Regions from separate parts of the Sodalis sp. RH14 genome, predicted to be linked through region 2. Evidence: predicted binding sites of a transcription regulator. Region 2 holds the regulator's gene; each other region holds the start of a gene.
What was found. Region 2 encodes Fur, which represses iron uptake genes when iron is present. Its sites were predicted from a motif close to ATAATAATGAGAACNACTATCAA; they were not measured.

Region 1 (3,164 bases), 2.1 Mb from region 2:
GAAATGAAGCCGGCCGCTAAAGCAGACGGTAGCGATAAAAGGGGTGCGGCCACGGCCCGGTTTAGCGTCGGGTGACATTCATTTGCGGTGTCAGAATGCGTTACGAAACACCTGATTGGGTTGGTAAAATCATTGTGCTTTTCAAAAAATAATGATTATTATTCTCATATAAAGATCGGGACGCCATGACGTTCCGGCTCTTGCTGCTTCTTGATGCAATGTGAAACCCCTTTTAGCTGCCTGGCGCTGGCCCGGCGGCAACCTCAATTCATTGAAATGGAGATAGTATGGACGTGATAACGACCACCGGCGGACGGCCGGGGCCACGCGCGGCGTATGCGCTGCTGCTGGCTGGCGCGCTGTTGTTTACCCTGGCCCAGGAGGCCTGGGCGGCACAGGAGCCGCTGCGCAAACCCGTCGGCAAAGGCGCTTACGAGATGGCGTACAGCACGCAAGGCGACGCGCTTTACCTGGCCACCTCGCAAAGCCGCAAGCTGGACAAAGGCGGGGTGGTATATCGCCTCGACCCCGCCACGCTTGATATCACCCAGATTATCCACAACGATATCAAACCCTTCGGCGCCGCCATCAATACCAAGACCGATACCCTATACTTCGGCAACACCGTCGACGGCGCCGTCACCGCCATCGACGCCAAAACCGGCGCGGTAACAGGCCGGCTGGTGCTGGATGGGCGCCAGCGTTCTGACACCGTCAAACCGCTGGCGCCGCGTGAGCTGGTGGTGGACCAGGAGACCAATACCCTCTATATCGCCGGACTGGGTGAGTCCAGCGTGATATGGGTGGTGGACGGCGCTACCCTGACCCTGCGCGCCACCCTGGACGATATCGGCAAAATGGGCACCGGGCTGGCGCTGGACGCGGCGGCAAAACGCCTGTACGTGACCAATGCCGACAACGAACTGCTGTCCATCGACACCGTCACCAACAACGTGGTGCTGCGCAAAAAGCTCGATGAAACCGCGACGGAACACTTTTTCCTCAACCTCAGCCTGGACCCGGCGACGCACCGCGCGTTTATCACCGATTCCAAACAGCCGCAGGTGCTGGTGGCGGATACCCGCAACGGTAATATCCTGGCGAAAATCGGCGTGCCGGCATCGCTGGCGGTGCTGTTTAACCCGGTGCGCAACGAAGTCTATGTGACCCACCGCCAGGCGGGGCAGGTGAGCGTGATCGACGCCAAGACCTATAACGTGCTGCGCACCATCGCTACCCCGGTGCACCCGAATAGCCTGGCCCTGTCGCCCGACGGCCAAACGCTGTATGTCAGCGTAAAGCAGGCTTCCAGCCGCCAGCAGGAAGCCACCAGCCCGGATGACGTGATGCGTATCGCGCTGCAGTAATATCCGGCAGGGCGCGACGGCGTCCTGCCTGACCCTTTCCGATATGCCGCCCGCCCCGGAACTGGACGTGCCGGAGGCACGGCGCAAGCGGGGCATTTCCGCTGCGGGTTGCCCAGCGGCGGTGGCAGGCTCTGGGCGCTTACCCGATTACTGCTGATATTCTCCGGCAACCGGCTTTGCATTCCCCATTCAAGACGTCGCAGAAAGCGCGGCCTGGCTCACGCACTGGTATGCTCAGAAAACCACCGTTCTTCACATTAAGGAGAAAATGTGAAGAATTCCCGCATTCATATACAATGATAACGATTCTTATTACTATTCGTATTCTCTTGGGAAAATATAAATTGCAATAGGATCATAATAAATGTGTGTAACTAAAAATTTCACTATGGGACCGCTCGCCATTTTATTCACCGCCATTTTCAGCAGCGGCGCCGGCGCCGAAACGACGGGGGAAACCGACAGCGAGGACGTGATGGTCGTCAAGGCCACGGCCGAAGAGGAGCTGAAACAGCAGCCCGGCGTATCCATTATTACCGCGGACGACATTAAAAAAGAACCGCCGGTAAATGACCTGTCGGATATCATCCGCAAAATGCCCGGCGTCAACTTGACCGGCAACAGCGCCTCGGGCAGCCGCGGCAACAACCGCCAAATCGATATCCGCGGCATGGGGCCGGAAAATACGCTGATCCTGATAGACGGCAAACCGGTCACGTCGCGTAATGCGGTGCGCTACAGCTGGCGCGGGGAGCGCGATACCCGCGGCGATACCAACTGGGTGCCGGTGGAGATGGTCGAGCGGATCGAAGTGTTGAGAGGGCCTGCGGCCGCGCGCTACGGTTCCGGCGCTGCGGGCGGCGTGGTGAATATTATCACCAAGCGGCCGACCAACGATTGGCACGGGTCGTTATCCCTGTATACCAACCAGCCGGAGGATGATAAGGAAGGCGCCACCAAACGGGCCAATTTCAGCCTGAGCGGTCCGCTGATCGACGATGTGCTGACCATGCGATTGTACGGCAATATCAATAAAACCGACGCCGACAGCCCCGATATCAATACCCAGCAAAATGGCTCCTATGCCGCCGGCCGCGAAGGGGTGCGCAACAAGGACATCAACACGCTGCTATCATGGAAAATCGATCCCCGGCAAAGCATGGACTTCGAATACGGCTACAGCCGCCAGGGCAATATCTACACCGGCGATACCCAGTACAGCAATGGTAACGTCAGCAGCCTGGTGCCGACGCTGTATGGCGAGGAAACCAACCGCATGTACCGCCAGAATTATGGCGTGACCCATAACGGCGTCTGGGACTGGGGCCAGTCCCGCACCGGCTTCTATTATGAAAAAACCAATAATACGCGCCTGATGGAGGGGTCGACGGGACGCGTAGAAGGCATGATCAATAGCGACACCTTCTCCACCAGCCGGCTGGAGAACTACAAAGCCAATACGGAGCTGAATATCCCGCTGAAGTTATGGGTGGATCAAACCGCTACCCTTGGCGCCGAATGGAACCGCGAAGAGCTGAACGACCCGGCATCGATGCATGCCACCAGCCAGACCAATGCGAACATCGGCGGTGTATCGGGCAATCCCGCGCTGCGCAGCAGTAAAAATAGCGCGGAATTAAGCGCGCTCTATTTTGAAGATAATATCGAAGCCCTGCCCGGCACCGACCTTATCCCCGGACTGCGTTTCGATTATCACAGCAAGTTCGGCGCCAATTGGAGCCCCAGCCTGAATATGTCCCAGGAGCTCGGCGATTTTTTCAAGCTCAAGGCGGGCAT
Region 2 (3,164 bases):
GTAATGGAACTCGTTTTTTCCAGGTTTTTATTCGCCAGCTCGATATCCTGCCGCGCTACCGAGACATAAAACGCATCCAGCAGCGTAAGCTGCAAAATACGGGCCGAAGCGTTTCTGCCTAATAACGGCGTTTCCGGCGCCGGTGAACAAATATTAAAATCAGCCAGCTGGGCTATGGGGGAATTGCTGCTATGGGTAATACAAATGATCTTGGCCCCATTATCCTTGGCAATCGACACCACCCGTTTCAGATCGCTGGTGCGGCCCGAATGGGATACCACTAACGCCACATCGCCCGGTTGCAACAGGGAGGCCGACATCATCATCAAATGCGCGTCCAGGTAGGCATTGCAACGCAAGCCGATTTTCAGGAATTTATGCTGCACGTCCGCGCAAATGGAATTAGAGCCGCCGACGCCGTACAGCTCGCGCTGATGGCCGGCAAAAAAGCATTGGGCCGCCTGCTGGATGACGTTGGCGTCGACTATCGCCTGGCCTTCGACAATGGTGCGCACGGTCAGGTTAAACACCTTGTTGACCACATCCTCCGGGCTGTCGGTGGGCGAGAGTTCGGCGGTGATATCATGGTCGGCATGTTCGAAGTACTCGACGATGGCGCTGCGCAGCTGGCGAAAGCCGCTGAAACCGAGAATTTTCGACACCTTGACAATCATGGCTTCCGACAGGCCCAGACTCAGGGCCACCTCTTTGATCCCCGAGACGTCGGTGAGGTTGCCGGGTGATAAAAACCACTCCACTATCCGGCTTTCGTTTTCAGTCATGCCTTCTTGTTTAATACGAATATAAGGAGCAATGCCTATGCCGCGCGGCATATCGTTTTGCAGTTCCGCATCATTCATCTGGATTATCTCTGGTGATTAACATTGCCTGTCACTATATCACCATGGCGAAAGTTTAAAATCTGCTGCGAACTTCACGTTTTTTATTAATTTATAAATTAACTTTTTGTGTAAAAATCGAGTCACCGATCCGGGTTAATTTCAGGAAGGTATTTTTGGCTATATTAATTCAATAAAATCATATAATTAAAATGTATCTTTTGTTGTCGCTTACTGCTGGCAGCGAAAAATAGCTTTATCATAAGATTCACAGAATAATTTACCCGGTGAAAAAATCGCAATAAAAACGCTGTCGTTTCAATGGATTACGCAAATGAGCCCAAAATAGCGTCCCAGGGCCTCTATTTATTCTTTATTTATTTTTATTTTCTGTGAAGTTTTCTGGAGTTTGCCGGCGGTGAGCACGGCGGTGATTGGCGGATACGACGCTTGTCGACGCGCTTCGGGAAGGAAACGTTACCAGGGAAGGGGACGGGCGGCGTTTAGCCTCATTGAAAAAATCGTTGCAGGGTGAGAAAGCGGCGCGATAACAGCCGCTTTGGAGAAACGGACCGCGCCGCGGTTATTCTTTTACGCCGTTGAGCATATCGGCGTGATCGTGCAGCGTTTCGTCTTCGCGGCAGTTGCCGATTTCACAATGCCCATACAGATATAAGCTATGGTTGGTCAGCTTGATATTGTGCCTTTTGGCAATATCACGCTGGCGCGCTTCGATGAACTCGTCGCGAAATTCGATAACCTTGCCGCAGTCCAGACAGATCAGGTGGTCATGATGATACTGTTGCGTCAGTTCAAAAACGGATTTGCCGCCTTCAAAATTGTGGCGGGTTACGATACCGGCGTCGTCAAATTGGTTTAGCACGCGATATACCGTGGCCAGGCCGATTTCCTCACCCATATCGATCAGTTTTTTGTACAGATCTTCCGCACTGACGTGATGGCATTCCGGATCTTGCAACACTTCCAGAATCTTCAGTCTGGGAAGGGTGACTTTCAGGCCGGCCTTCTTCAATGCAATATTATTGTCAGTCATGCGGGTTTAGTCCTGTTACTTTGATAATCTGATTGTAGGCTAGCTTAGCCTATAACATCGGTCGGCCCGAAAAATGTGACGCCGTCTCATTATAAGACTGCCTGTCCAAAATGAAAACCGCGCCTTGTTAACAACTATAGCCCGTTTCGGGGGGCGAATTCTGCAACATTTTGCTAAAAAGGGTGGAACCGCTGCGCTATTGTACCGCGTTGTGGATAAAAGTTAAAAACTTGTATCTATTAATTTGAAAGGATTTAGTTATCAGTGAGGTTGGCGGCGCCGTCCCGACGCCATGACGGCAACCGATTCTCTTGCCGGGCGCCGCGGCGGCGGCACCCTCCCGCACGGCTTTACTTTAGCTGAGTTGCAATTCAGCGCTGATTTGCTTCACCCAGCCGTCCACGCGTTCATTGGTCAGCTCGGGCTGGCGGTCTTCGTCAATGGCCAGGCCGATGAAGTGATTGTCGTCCGCCAGTCCTTTCGACGCTTCGAAATGATAGCCGGCGGTGGGCCAGTGACCGACGATGGTCGCGCCGTTGGGCTCGATAATGTCGCGAATGGTGCCCATGGCGTCACAGAAATATTCGGCGTAATCCTCTTGATCGCCACAGCCGAACAGCGCCACTTTTTTGCCGGAGAAATCTATTTCTTCCAGGGTGGGGAAAAAATCATCCCAGTCACATTGCGCTTCGCCGTAATACCAGGTCGGGATGCCGAGCAGCAGGGTGTCGAACCGCGCCAGGTCTTCTTTACTGCTTTTGGCAATGTCATGAACTTCGGCAACATCCGCACCCAGTTGCTTCTGAATCATTTTGGCAATATTTTCGGTATTGCCGGTGTCACTGCCAAAAAAAATGCCTACAGTTGCCATGAGTTTGAAAACCTCTTAAATATTATGGATATGTTCCGTAACAGAATCAGCGATGCTCTGCGGCAATCATAGCAGACCCTTATGCGGGGAGAAACTCGCCGGCCGGGTTTTGTCGCAAATTTGCCCCGTCCGCGGCCTTGGGCCCTGGACGGGATGGCGCTTTACCGGGCCGGCAAGTTTATTCCGGATGCGGATCCGCGCCTTGTTGCCGTTCAAGCTCGGCCAGTAAAATCAATTCGATCAGCTCGCTGCGCGACAGGTTTTGCCGGTAGGCCAGCTCATTTAACGCATCCACCGCCTCGGCGTTGATTTTCAGCTCCACCCGGCGCAGGCCGCGCTTTTTATCCCGGCGCAGCTGGTTACGCTTGTTGATGCGCAACTGCTCATCGCGGGACAGGGG
Region 3 (3,164 bases), 670 kb from region 2:
AGCGCACTCTGACTGTTGAAGAATTAACTGGATTGCCCCCGCGCTCATTGTCAGATTGGCTGCAGGAAAATATTGCGTTTTTCAATCGGTAGATCCGGGGTGTCATCAGGCACTACGTTAAAGAGATCTCCTCATCCAATATTGATGAAAATGAACGTTAATCAAATTATTCATAACATTCGCAATGAATAAGATAATTTATCTGGTGCTTATTACCTATAAAACGCATGGCCCTAATGAAAGTACTAACGTAACCGCGATGGAGACAGGCCAAAACGCTGTGTAAATCTTTCAGCGAAGCGTGAAACCGATTTGTAGCCGCAGGCATCTGCCACCTGCGTCATGTTCCAGTTGGTGGTTTGTATCAGCAATAAGCCGTGGTGCATGCGTATATCCACGAGAAGCTTCTCAAAGCGGATACCCTCTTCGCGCAACCGCCTTCGCAGGGTTGATTCGCTCATAGCCAATGCTTCACCGGCGGAGCGGGCAGTCCAGCCGATTTCTGGTGAGGAGCGTAGCAGGCGGCTTAAACGTGGAAAGACGCCCTGTCGTTGTGGAAGGGTAAAATGAATATTTTGCTCGGCAAGGACTAACAGTAAGTCAAAAATTCTTAACCGGATCCTTGCATCGCTAAGACTCGGCTGATCCAGGTTTTTCAGTAACGTTCGCAATGATTCGTGTAGAGCGCTATTAAGATCAACCGTGGTGAACTGAGGTTTCTTTTTAGCACTGGAAATGTCGCCCTGAAAAAACTGATAAAAATATTCCAACACATCTGCACTGAAAGTGAGAAATATTGACCGGAACGGAGAGTCATTACTCGGGGGATATTTGGTATAATCGGCAATCACGCCCTGATCTATAAAACCTACGGCGGCCTTATCAGCTAGTGTATGGTTTTCCCCCGAAGCCAGGAACTCAATTCTTCCCGCTAATACGATCAGCACCGTCGGTTCAAAGAAGAAAAAAGAGGGGGTACTCTGCTCCACCCTGAGTTGCGGATAAGCCACCGAAACCAGATTATTACGGCTGGTGTTGCTGCCATAAAAACCAGACCAGGAAAATTGTTCACTGCTCAAGGCGTATTTCTCATCTGATGCGAATAACCTATTTTCTCTGGTCATGGTTTACCTGCTGCTTAGACGCTGAGCGTTACACTTTCACGTCCGGGTTAAGACTGTAGACTCCAGTCAGCGTAGCTTTGGCCAAAACGTCGCTGTTTTCCAGCGTGCGACGGATGTTAGCACCAGTAAGCTCTCCTGCTACGTTCAATGTCGGGGTCGGGAGCGCATATAATGTGAATACATAATGATGGATTATTTCATCATTCCACGGCGGACAAGGACCATCATAGCCATAGTAGGTGCCCGCCATCGACTCATCATTGGCAAACCACCCGGTATAATCATTTATGCCATGGGTCAGTCCATCTGGCGCAGAGGGACCCTGTTTGCCTCCAGCGGAAATGCCATGGGATTGTGACCCCTCAACGATTTCGCTCTGACCCGCCGGGATATTTAACAGTAACCAGTGAAAAAAATCGGCGCGGGGCAACGATGCCGGGACCCTCTTACCTGGCTGATTTACATTTTCAGCACTGGTAGGAACATCGGGATCGTGGCAAAGGAGCACCAGCGACTGCGTACCCGCGGGAGCATCTTCCCAGCGGAGGTGTGGGTTAAGGTTATCAGATAAACGGATATTATTTTCAGGATCGTAAACGGCAAAACTATTCTTGCCGGGGATGGCACCGCCATCTTTAAAATTATGGCTATATAATTTCATGCTGTTGCCTTGTCTATGAATGGAAAAATCGATTATACGACTTTCACAAACCTTACCAGTGCCTCATCCAGTCAAATTTCTTCCTGAAGCTATCATTTTGGCTGGACATGCTTAGTTTAAAACAAAAAACGTATCACGTGAATGATGGCTGCTTTTGTTTTGGTGAAGCCGAAGAATGGCCGAAAAGAAGAATAAAATGACCGAATTTAGCAATGTGCTTTGTAATTTATTTAATTATATTACCTTCTCTTGAATAATAATGAGTATCATTATCATATAAAGGCGTGTAAAATGTATCTCAATAAAGCGCGAGTAACAGCCCCATTTCGATTGAAATTAAGTGTTTTTTATTTTCTTACTTGTTTTTCCCAGGCACATGCAACACCGATTGATGAAGGTAGTGAAAATAAACTTAATAACAATAATAAAGACGAAACGATGGTTGTAAGCGCAAGCGCCAATGGAATGGATAAATCTACAAGCCAGGCACCTGCGTCTGTCACTTCGATATCAAGTGAAGAAATCCAAAAAAAACCTTATCGTGATATCGCAGATTTGCTCCAAGGGGTTCCGGGTATCACTACCACGATTGGCGGGGATCACAAGGAGATAAATATTCGTGGCATGGGATCTGATTATACCTTATATATGGTCGATGGTATGAGAATTGACTCCAGGGATACGAGCCGTTTATTTGATGGCTATGGTCAGATGAATGCCTGGATGCCTCCTGCTTCTGCAATAGATCATATTGAGGTTATACGAGGGCCGATGTCCGCTTTATATGGATCAGATGCAATGGGTGGTGTAATTAATATAATAACACGTAAAAATTCAAATAAATGGCAAGGAAGTATTGGCGCCGATTTTACAATGCAGGAGCATAGTGATTCGGGTAATATATTTCAGAATAATTTCTTTTTAACCGGTCCATTGATTGACAATATCCTTTCAATGCAGGCTTATGGAAATTATTCTAAGCGTGACGAAGACGATATCTATAACGGTTATCGAGGTAGCAAAAGAGATAACATAACAGGCAAGATAACACTAATCCCTTCGGATAAACAAGAAATTACTTTTACAGCTAATCATACACAACAGGATATAACTCAGACCGTAGGGAAGTCTATTAGCCCAGCATATAATTATGTCACTGGCGTGCCGACAGATTACAGGAAAAAGACTGAGGTTAACCGTTTTTCTGTAAATCATATTGGCTATTTGCCCATTGGAAAAACAGAATCGTATATCCAAAGCGAAGATTATACGATAGGTTCTGAGGATGTTTGGCTAAAGAATTTAAACATGCGATCCTCACTTTCTTCAAATATAGGCAGCCATATCCTGACCTTTGGTGGAGAACTTAGTATTAAAAA
Region 4 (3,164 bases), 2.5 Mb from region 2:
GATATTGGCCTGGAAATCGGAAAGATCGGTACGGCTGTAACGGTCTTCCTCGCCGCTGATCTTACTGGAGGCCACCTCCTCAATCAGTCCGGCGGCGCCGCCGACCACTTTACTCGGCGGGAAGGTCAGGTCGCCGATGCGTTTTTGCAGATCCTGGGTATCTTTATACAATTGATCGGCAAACGGGGCGGTGCCGGCCGTGGTTTTATCGCTGAAGAGGATTTTTTCCAGCCGGTGGAAACCGGTGAATTTCGGGTCGGCGGATTTCTGCTCGAAATCATCTTCGCGGGCATCAATACTGCCGTCCAGATCCGAGAACAGTTCGGCGATAGGCTCGATACGCTCGTAATACACGCGGGTGGGGGCAAACAGCTTCTGCGCGGTGGCCAGATCGCCTTTCTTCACCGCATCGGTAAAGGTCTTGGTATGGGAGACAAGCTCGCCGACCTGTTGCAGCACATAGACTTTATAATCGGCAATCGGCCCCACCAGCGCCATGGCATCCGGTTTCGCCGCGCCCGCGCCGCCGTCCGCCGAAACCGTCAGCTTGCCCTTCGGATTGCTCAGCAGGCCGCAGGTCATATCGTATTCCCCCGGCTCCAGGGTGGCGGTCATCTTCTGGGTAAAGCCCGGCGCCACGTTCTCGCGCTCCTCGACCACCATCACGCCCTTGAGGATTTCCCACTCCAGCCCTTTCTGGCTGGCGTTATGAATAATAAACTGCGTTTTGCCCGGTTTAACGTTCAGCGCCATCGGATCGCACTGCTTATCGTTAACGGTAATCTTGACCTGAGGAATATCGGCCGCCAGCGCGGGCCAGCCCCATGCCGACAGCACCGGCGCCACCAGTAAGGCGGCAGGAAGAATGCGGCGACGGAAGCGTTGCATATTGGACATTTTTTTTACCCTGAATAGTGGAACAATTTAATGGATTTTATCCGGCGACACGTGTCGTCCGGTTGCCCCGCGCAGGCAGGAAAAACATCACCAGGGCCGGCACCAGGTATAACAAATACACGGCCACTTCACTGACGGTGGGCGCTTCCTGATAACCCAGCAGCCCCTCAAGCAAGGTGCCGAACAACGATTGGGTGGATAGGGTGGCGCTGAAATCAAATGCGATTGCCTGGAAACCATTCCATAATCCCGCTTCGTGGAAAGCGCGAATTGCCCCGGCCGCCAGCCCCGCGGCCACAAACAGAATAAACAGGCTGGTCCATTTGAAAAACTTCTCCATGCGCAGGCGGATGCCGCCGTAATACATCAGCATCCCCAAGACGATGGCGCAGGCCAATCCCAACACCGCGCCGATGGGCGCCTCGATGCCTACGTCCTGCTGAAACGCCGCCAGCAAAAAAAACACCGATTCCAACCCCTCGCGGGCCACGGCAAAAAACACCATGCCCACCAGCGCCCAGCCCTGCCCGCGGGCATTGCTGAGCGCCTGATCGACGGCGCTTTCCAGCTGGGCTTTAATCGAGCGGGACATCTTGCGCATCCAGAACACCATCCAGGTCAGGATGAGGACCGCCAGCACCGCCACGATGCCCTCGAACAGTTCCTGTTGCTTTTGCGGAAATTCGCCGGTGGTTTCGTTAATGACGACACCCACCGCCAGGCACAACAGCGCCGCGCTTAGCACGCCCACCCACACCGCTTTTAGCCAGCGGCCGCGGCCGGTCTTTTTCAGATAGCCGGCGATAAGGCTCACGATCAGCGCCGCCTCGAGACCCTCACGCAGCATAATCAGAAAAGGCACAAACATACCCATCACCTCGATGCTTTTGGGGGCGAGAAAAAGTAAAGAAACGTCAATTAAAACGATATTGATTATCATTACGAGGAAAAGAAAAACAAGCGCAGATTTGCGACTATTTGTAACCGATGCGCTACAAAAGGTTTCAGGATAAATAAAAGGTAAAGGGGGCGTCAGGGGTTAAGTGGTCTCGGTGAGGGTTTTGTTTGCTGTGCCTTGGTTTGCCTTATGGCAGGGTTTATGTCGCCTCGGCGAGGGTTTCGCTTACTGTGTCTTGTCTTGGCTTGTGGCAGGGTTTATGTCGCCTCGGCGAAGGTTTCGCTTGCTGTGCCTTGGCTTGCCTTGTGGCAGGGTTTATGTCGCCTCGGCGCGGGTTTCGCTTACTGTGTCTTGGCTTGCCTTGTGGCAGGGTTTATGTCACCTCGGCGCGGGTTTCGCTTGCTGTGTCTTGGTTTGCCTTGTGGCAGGGTTTATGCCGCCTCGGCGAAGGTTTCGCTTGCTGTGTCTTGGTTTGCCTTGTGGCAGGGTTTATGTCACCTCGGCGCGGGTTTCGCTTGCTGTGTCTTGGTTTGCCTTGTGGCAGGGTTTATGTCGCCTCGGCGCGGGTTTCGCTTGCTGTATCTTGGCTTGCCTTGTGGCAGGGTTTATGTCGCCTCGGCGCGGGTTTCGCTTACTGTGTCTTGGCTTGCCTTGTGGCAGGGTTTATGTCACCTCGGCGCGGGTTTCGCTTGCTGTGTCTTGGTTTGCCTTGTGGCAGGGTTTATGTCGCCTCGGCGCGGGTTTCGCTTGCCGTGCGTTCGGCGGTTATATGGAATGCCGGGTGCCGGCAAGCGACAAAGAGGCCGTACCGCGACGGCCTCCTTGACCTCCGCGCGTCCGGCAGATCGTGCGCCGCTGCGCGGTTCCCGGCATCACGCATCCCGGCTTTGGGACCGCACGGGACGCGCTCCCGGCGCGGCCCTTAGCTTTCGCCGCTCCCGGCGGCTCATCCAGCCGGGATGCGCGCTGCCGGCGCACTCTATGCCGGCACCACGTCAACACCATCGTCTGTGAGTAAAATAGCGTTTTTTGGTAGTAAGTAATATGCACGTACCGGGAAAAATATCGGTATTAATTTTGGGTTAACTTAAATTAGCTTGGCTTAGTTTAGTTTAGCTAAGATTTGCGGCCAGCTACCTACTCTCACTGTGGCGGGTTTATGCCCGGCTACGTGGTTGTCTGACCATAATTTCCGGCGGTATGAGACGCTGGCCGTATGACTGCTGACGGTGTAAATGTTGGCTGCATCGCATGATGTATGACTGATAATTGCCGGCTGCCGACTGCATGTATATTTGCATGTATGACTGACCTGTCGCGGTGCCTTTTGCATTGCACAATGATTAGCCGCTTCTCTGTCTGCTGTACC

Region 1: ACL2XQ_RS15770 (TonB-dependent siderophore receptor) is a predicted target of Fur. The motif match lies at 1,664-1,686, and genes of this name have one in related genera.
Region 3: ACL2XQ_RS08860 (TonB-dependent receptor domain-containing protein) is a predicted target of Fur. The motif match lies at 2,039-2,061, and genes of this name have one in related genera.
Region 4: efeU (iron uptake transporter permease EfeU) is a predicted target of Fur. The motif match lies at 1,821-1,843, and genes of this name have one in related genera.

What each region holds. Positions count from the first base shown of each region.
Region 1 is NZ_CP178739.1:3,457,061-3,460,224, reverse strand. It holds gene ACL2XQ_RS15775 (YncE family protein) at 288-1,367, shown strand; gene ACL2XQ_RS15770 (TonB-dependent siderophore receptor) at 1,732-3,164, shown strand, end outside.
Region 2 is NZ_CP178739.1:1,309,893-1,313,056, forward strand. It holds gene alsR (transcriptional repressor AlsR) at 1-860, opposite strand, end outside; gene fur (ferric iron uptake transcriptional regulator) at 1,423-1,893, opposite strand; gene fldA (flavodoxin FldA) at 2,249-2,764, opposite strand; gene ybfE (LexA regulated protein) at 2,943-3,164, opposite strand, start outside.
Region 3 is NZ_CP178739.1:1,982,731-1,985,894, forward strand. It holds gene ACL2XQ_RS08845 (NmrA family NAD(P)-binding protein) at 1-92, shown strand, start outside; gene ACL2XQ_RS08850 (helix-turn-helix transcriptional regulator) at 246-1,124, opposite strand; gene ACL2XQ_RS08855 (YbhB/YbcL family Raf kinase inhibitor-like protein) at 1,153-1,785, opposite strand; gene ACL2XQ_RS08860 (TonB-dependent receptor domain-containing protein) at 2,077-3,164, shown strand, end outside.
Region 4 is NZ_CP178739.1:3,841,186-3,844,349, forward strand. It holds gene efeO (iron uptake system protein EfeO) at 1-897, opposite strand, end outside; gene efeU (iron uptake transporter permease EfeU) at 935-1,765, opposite strand.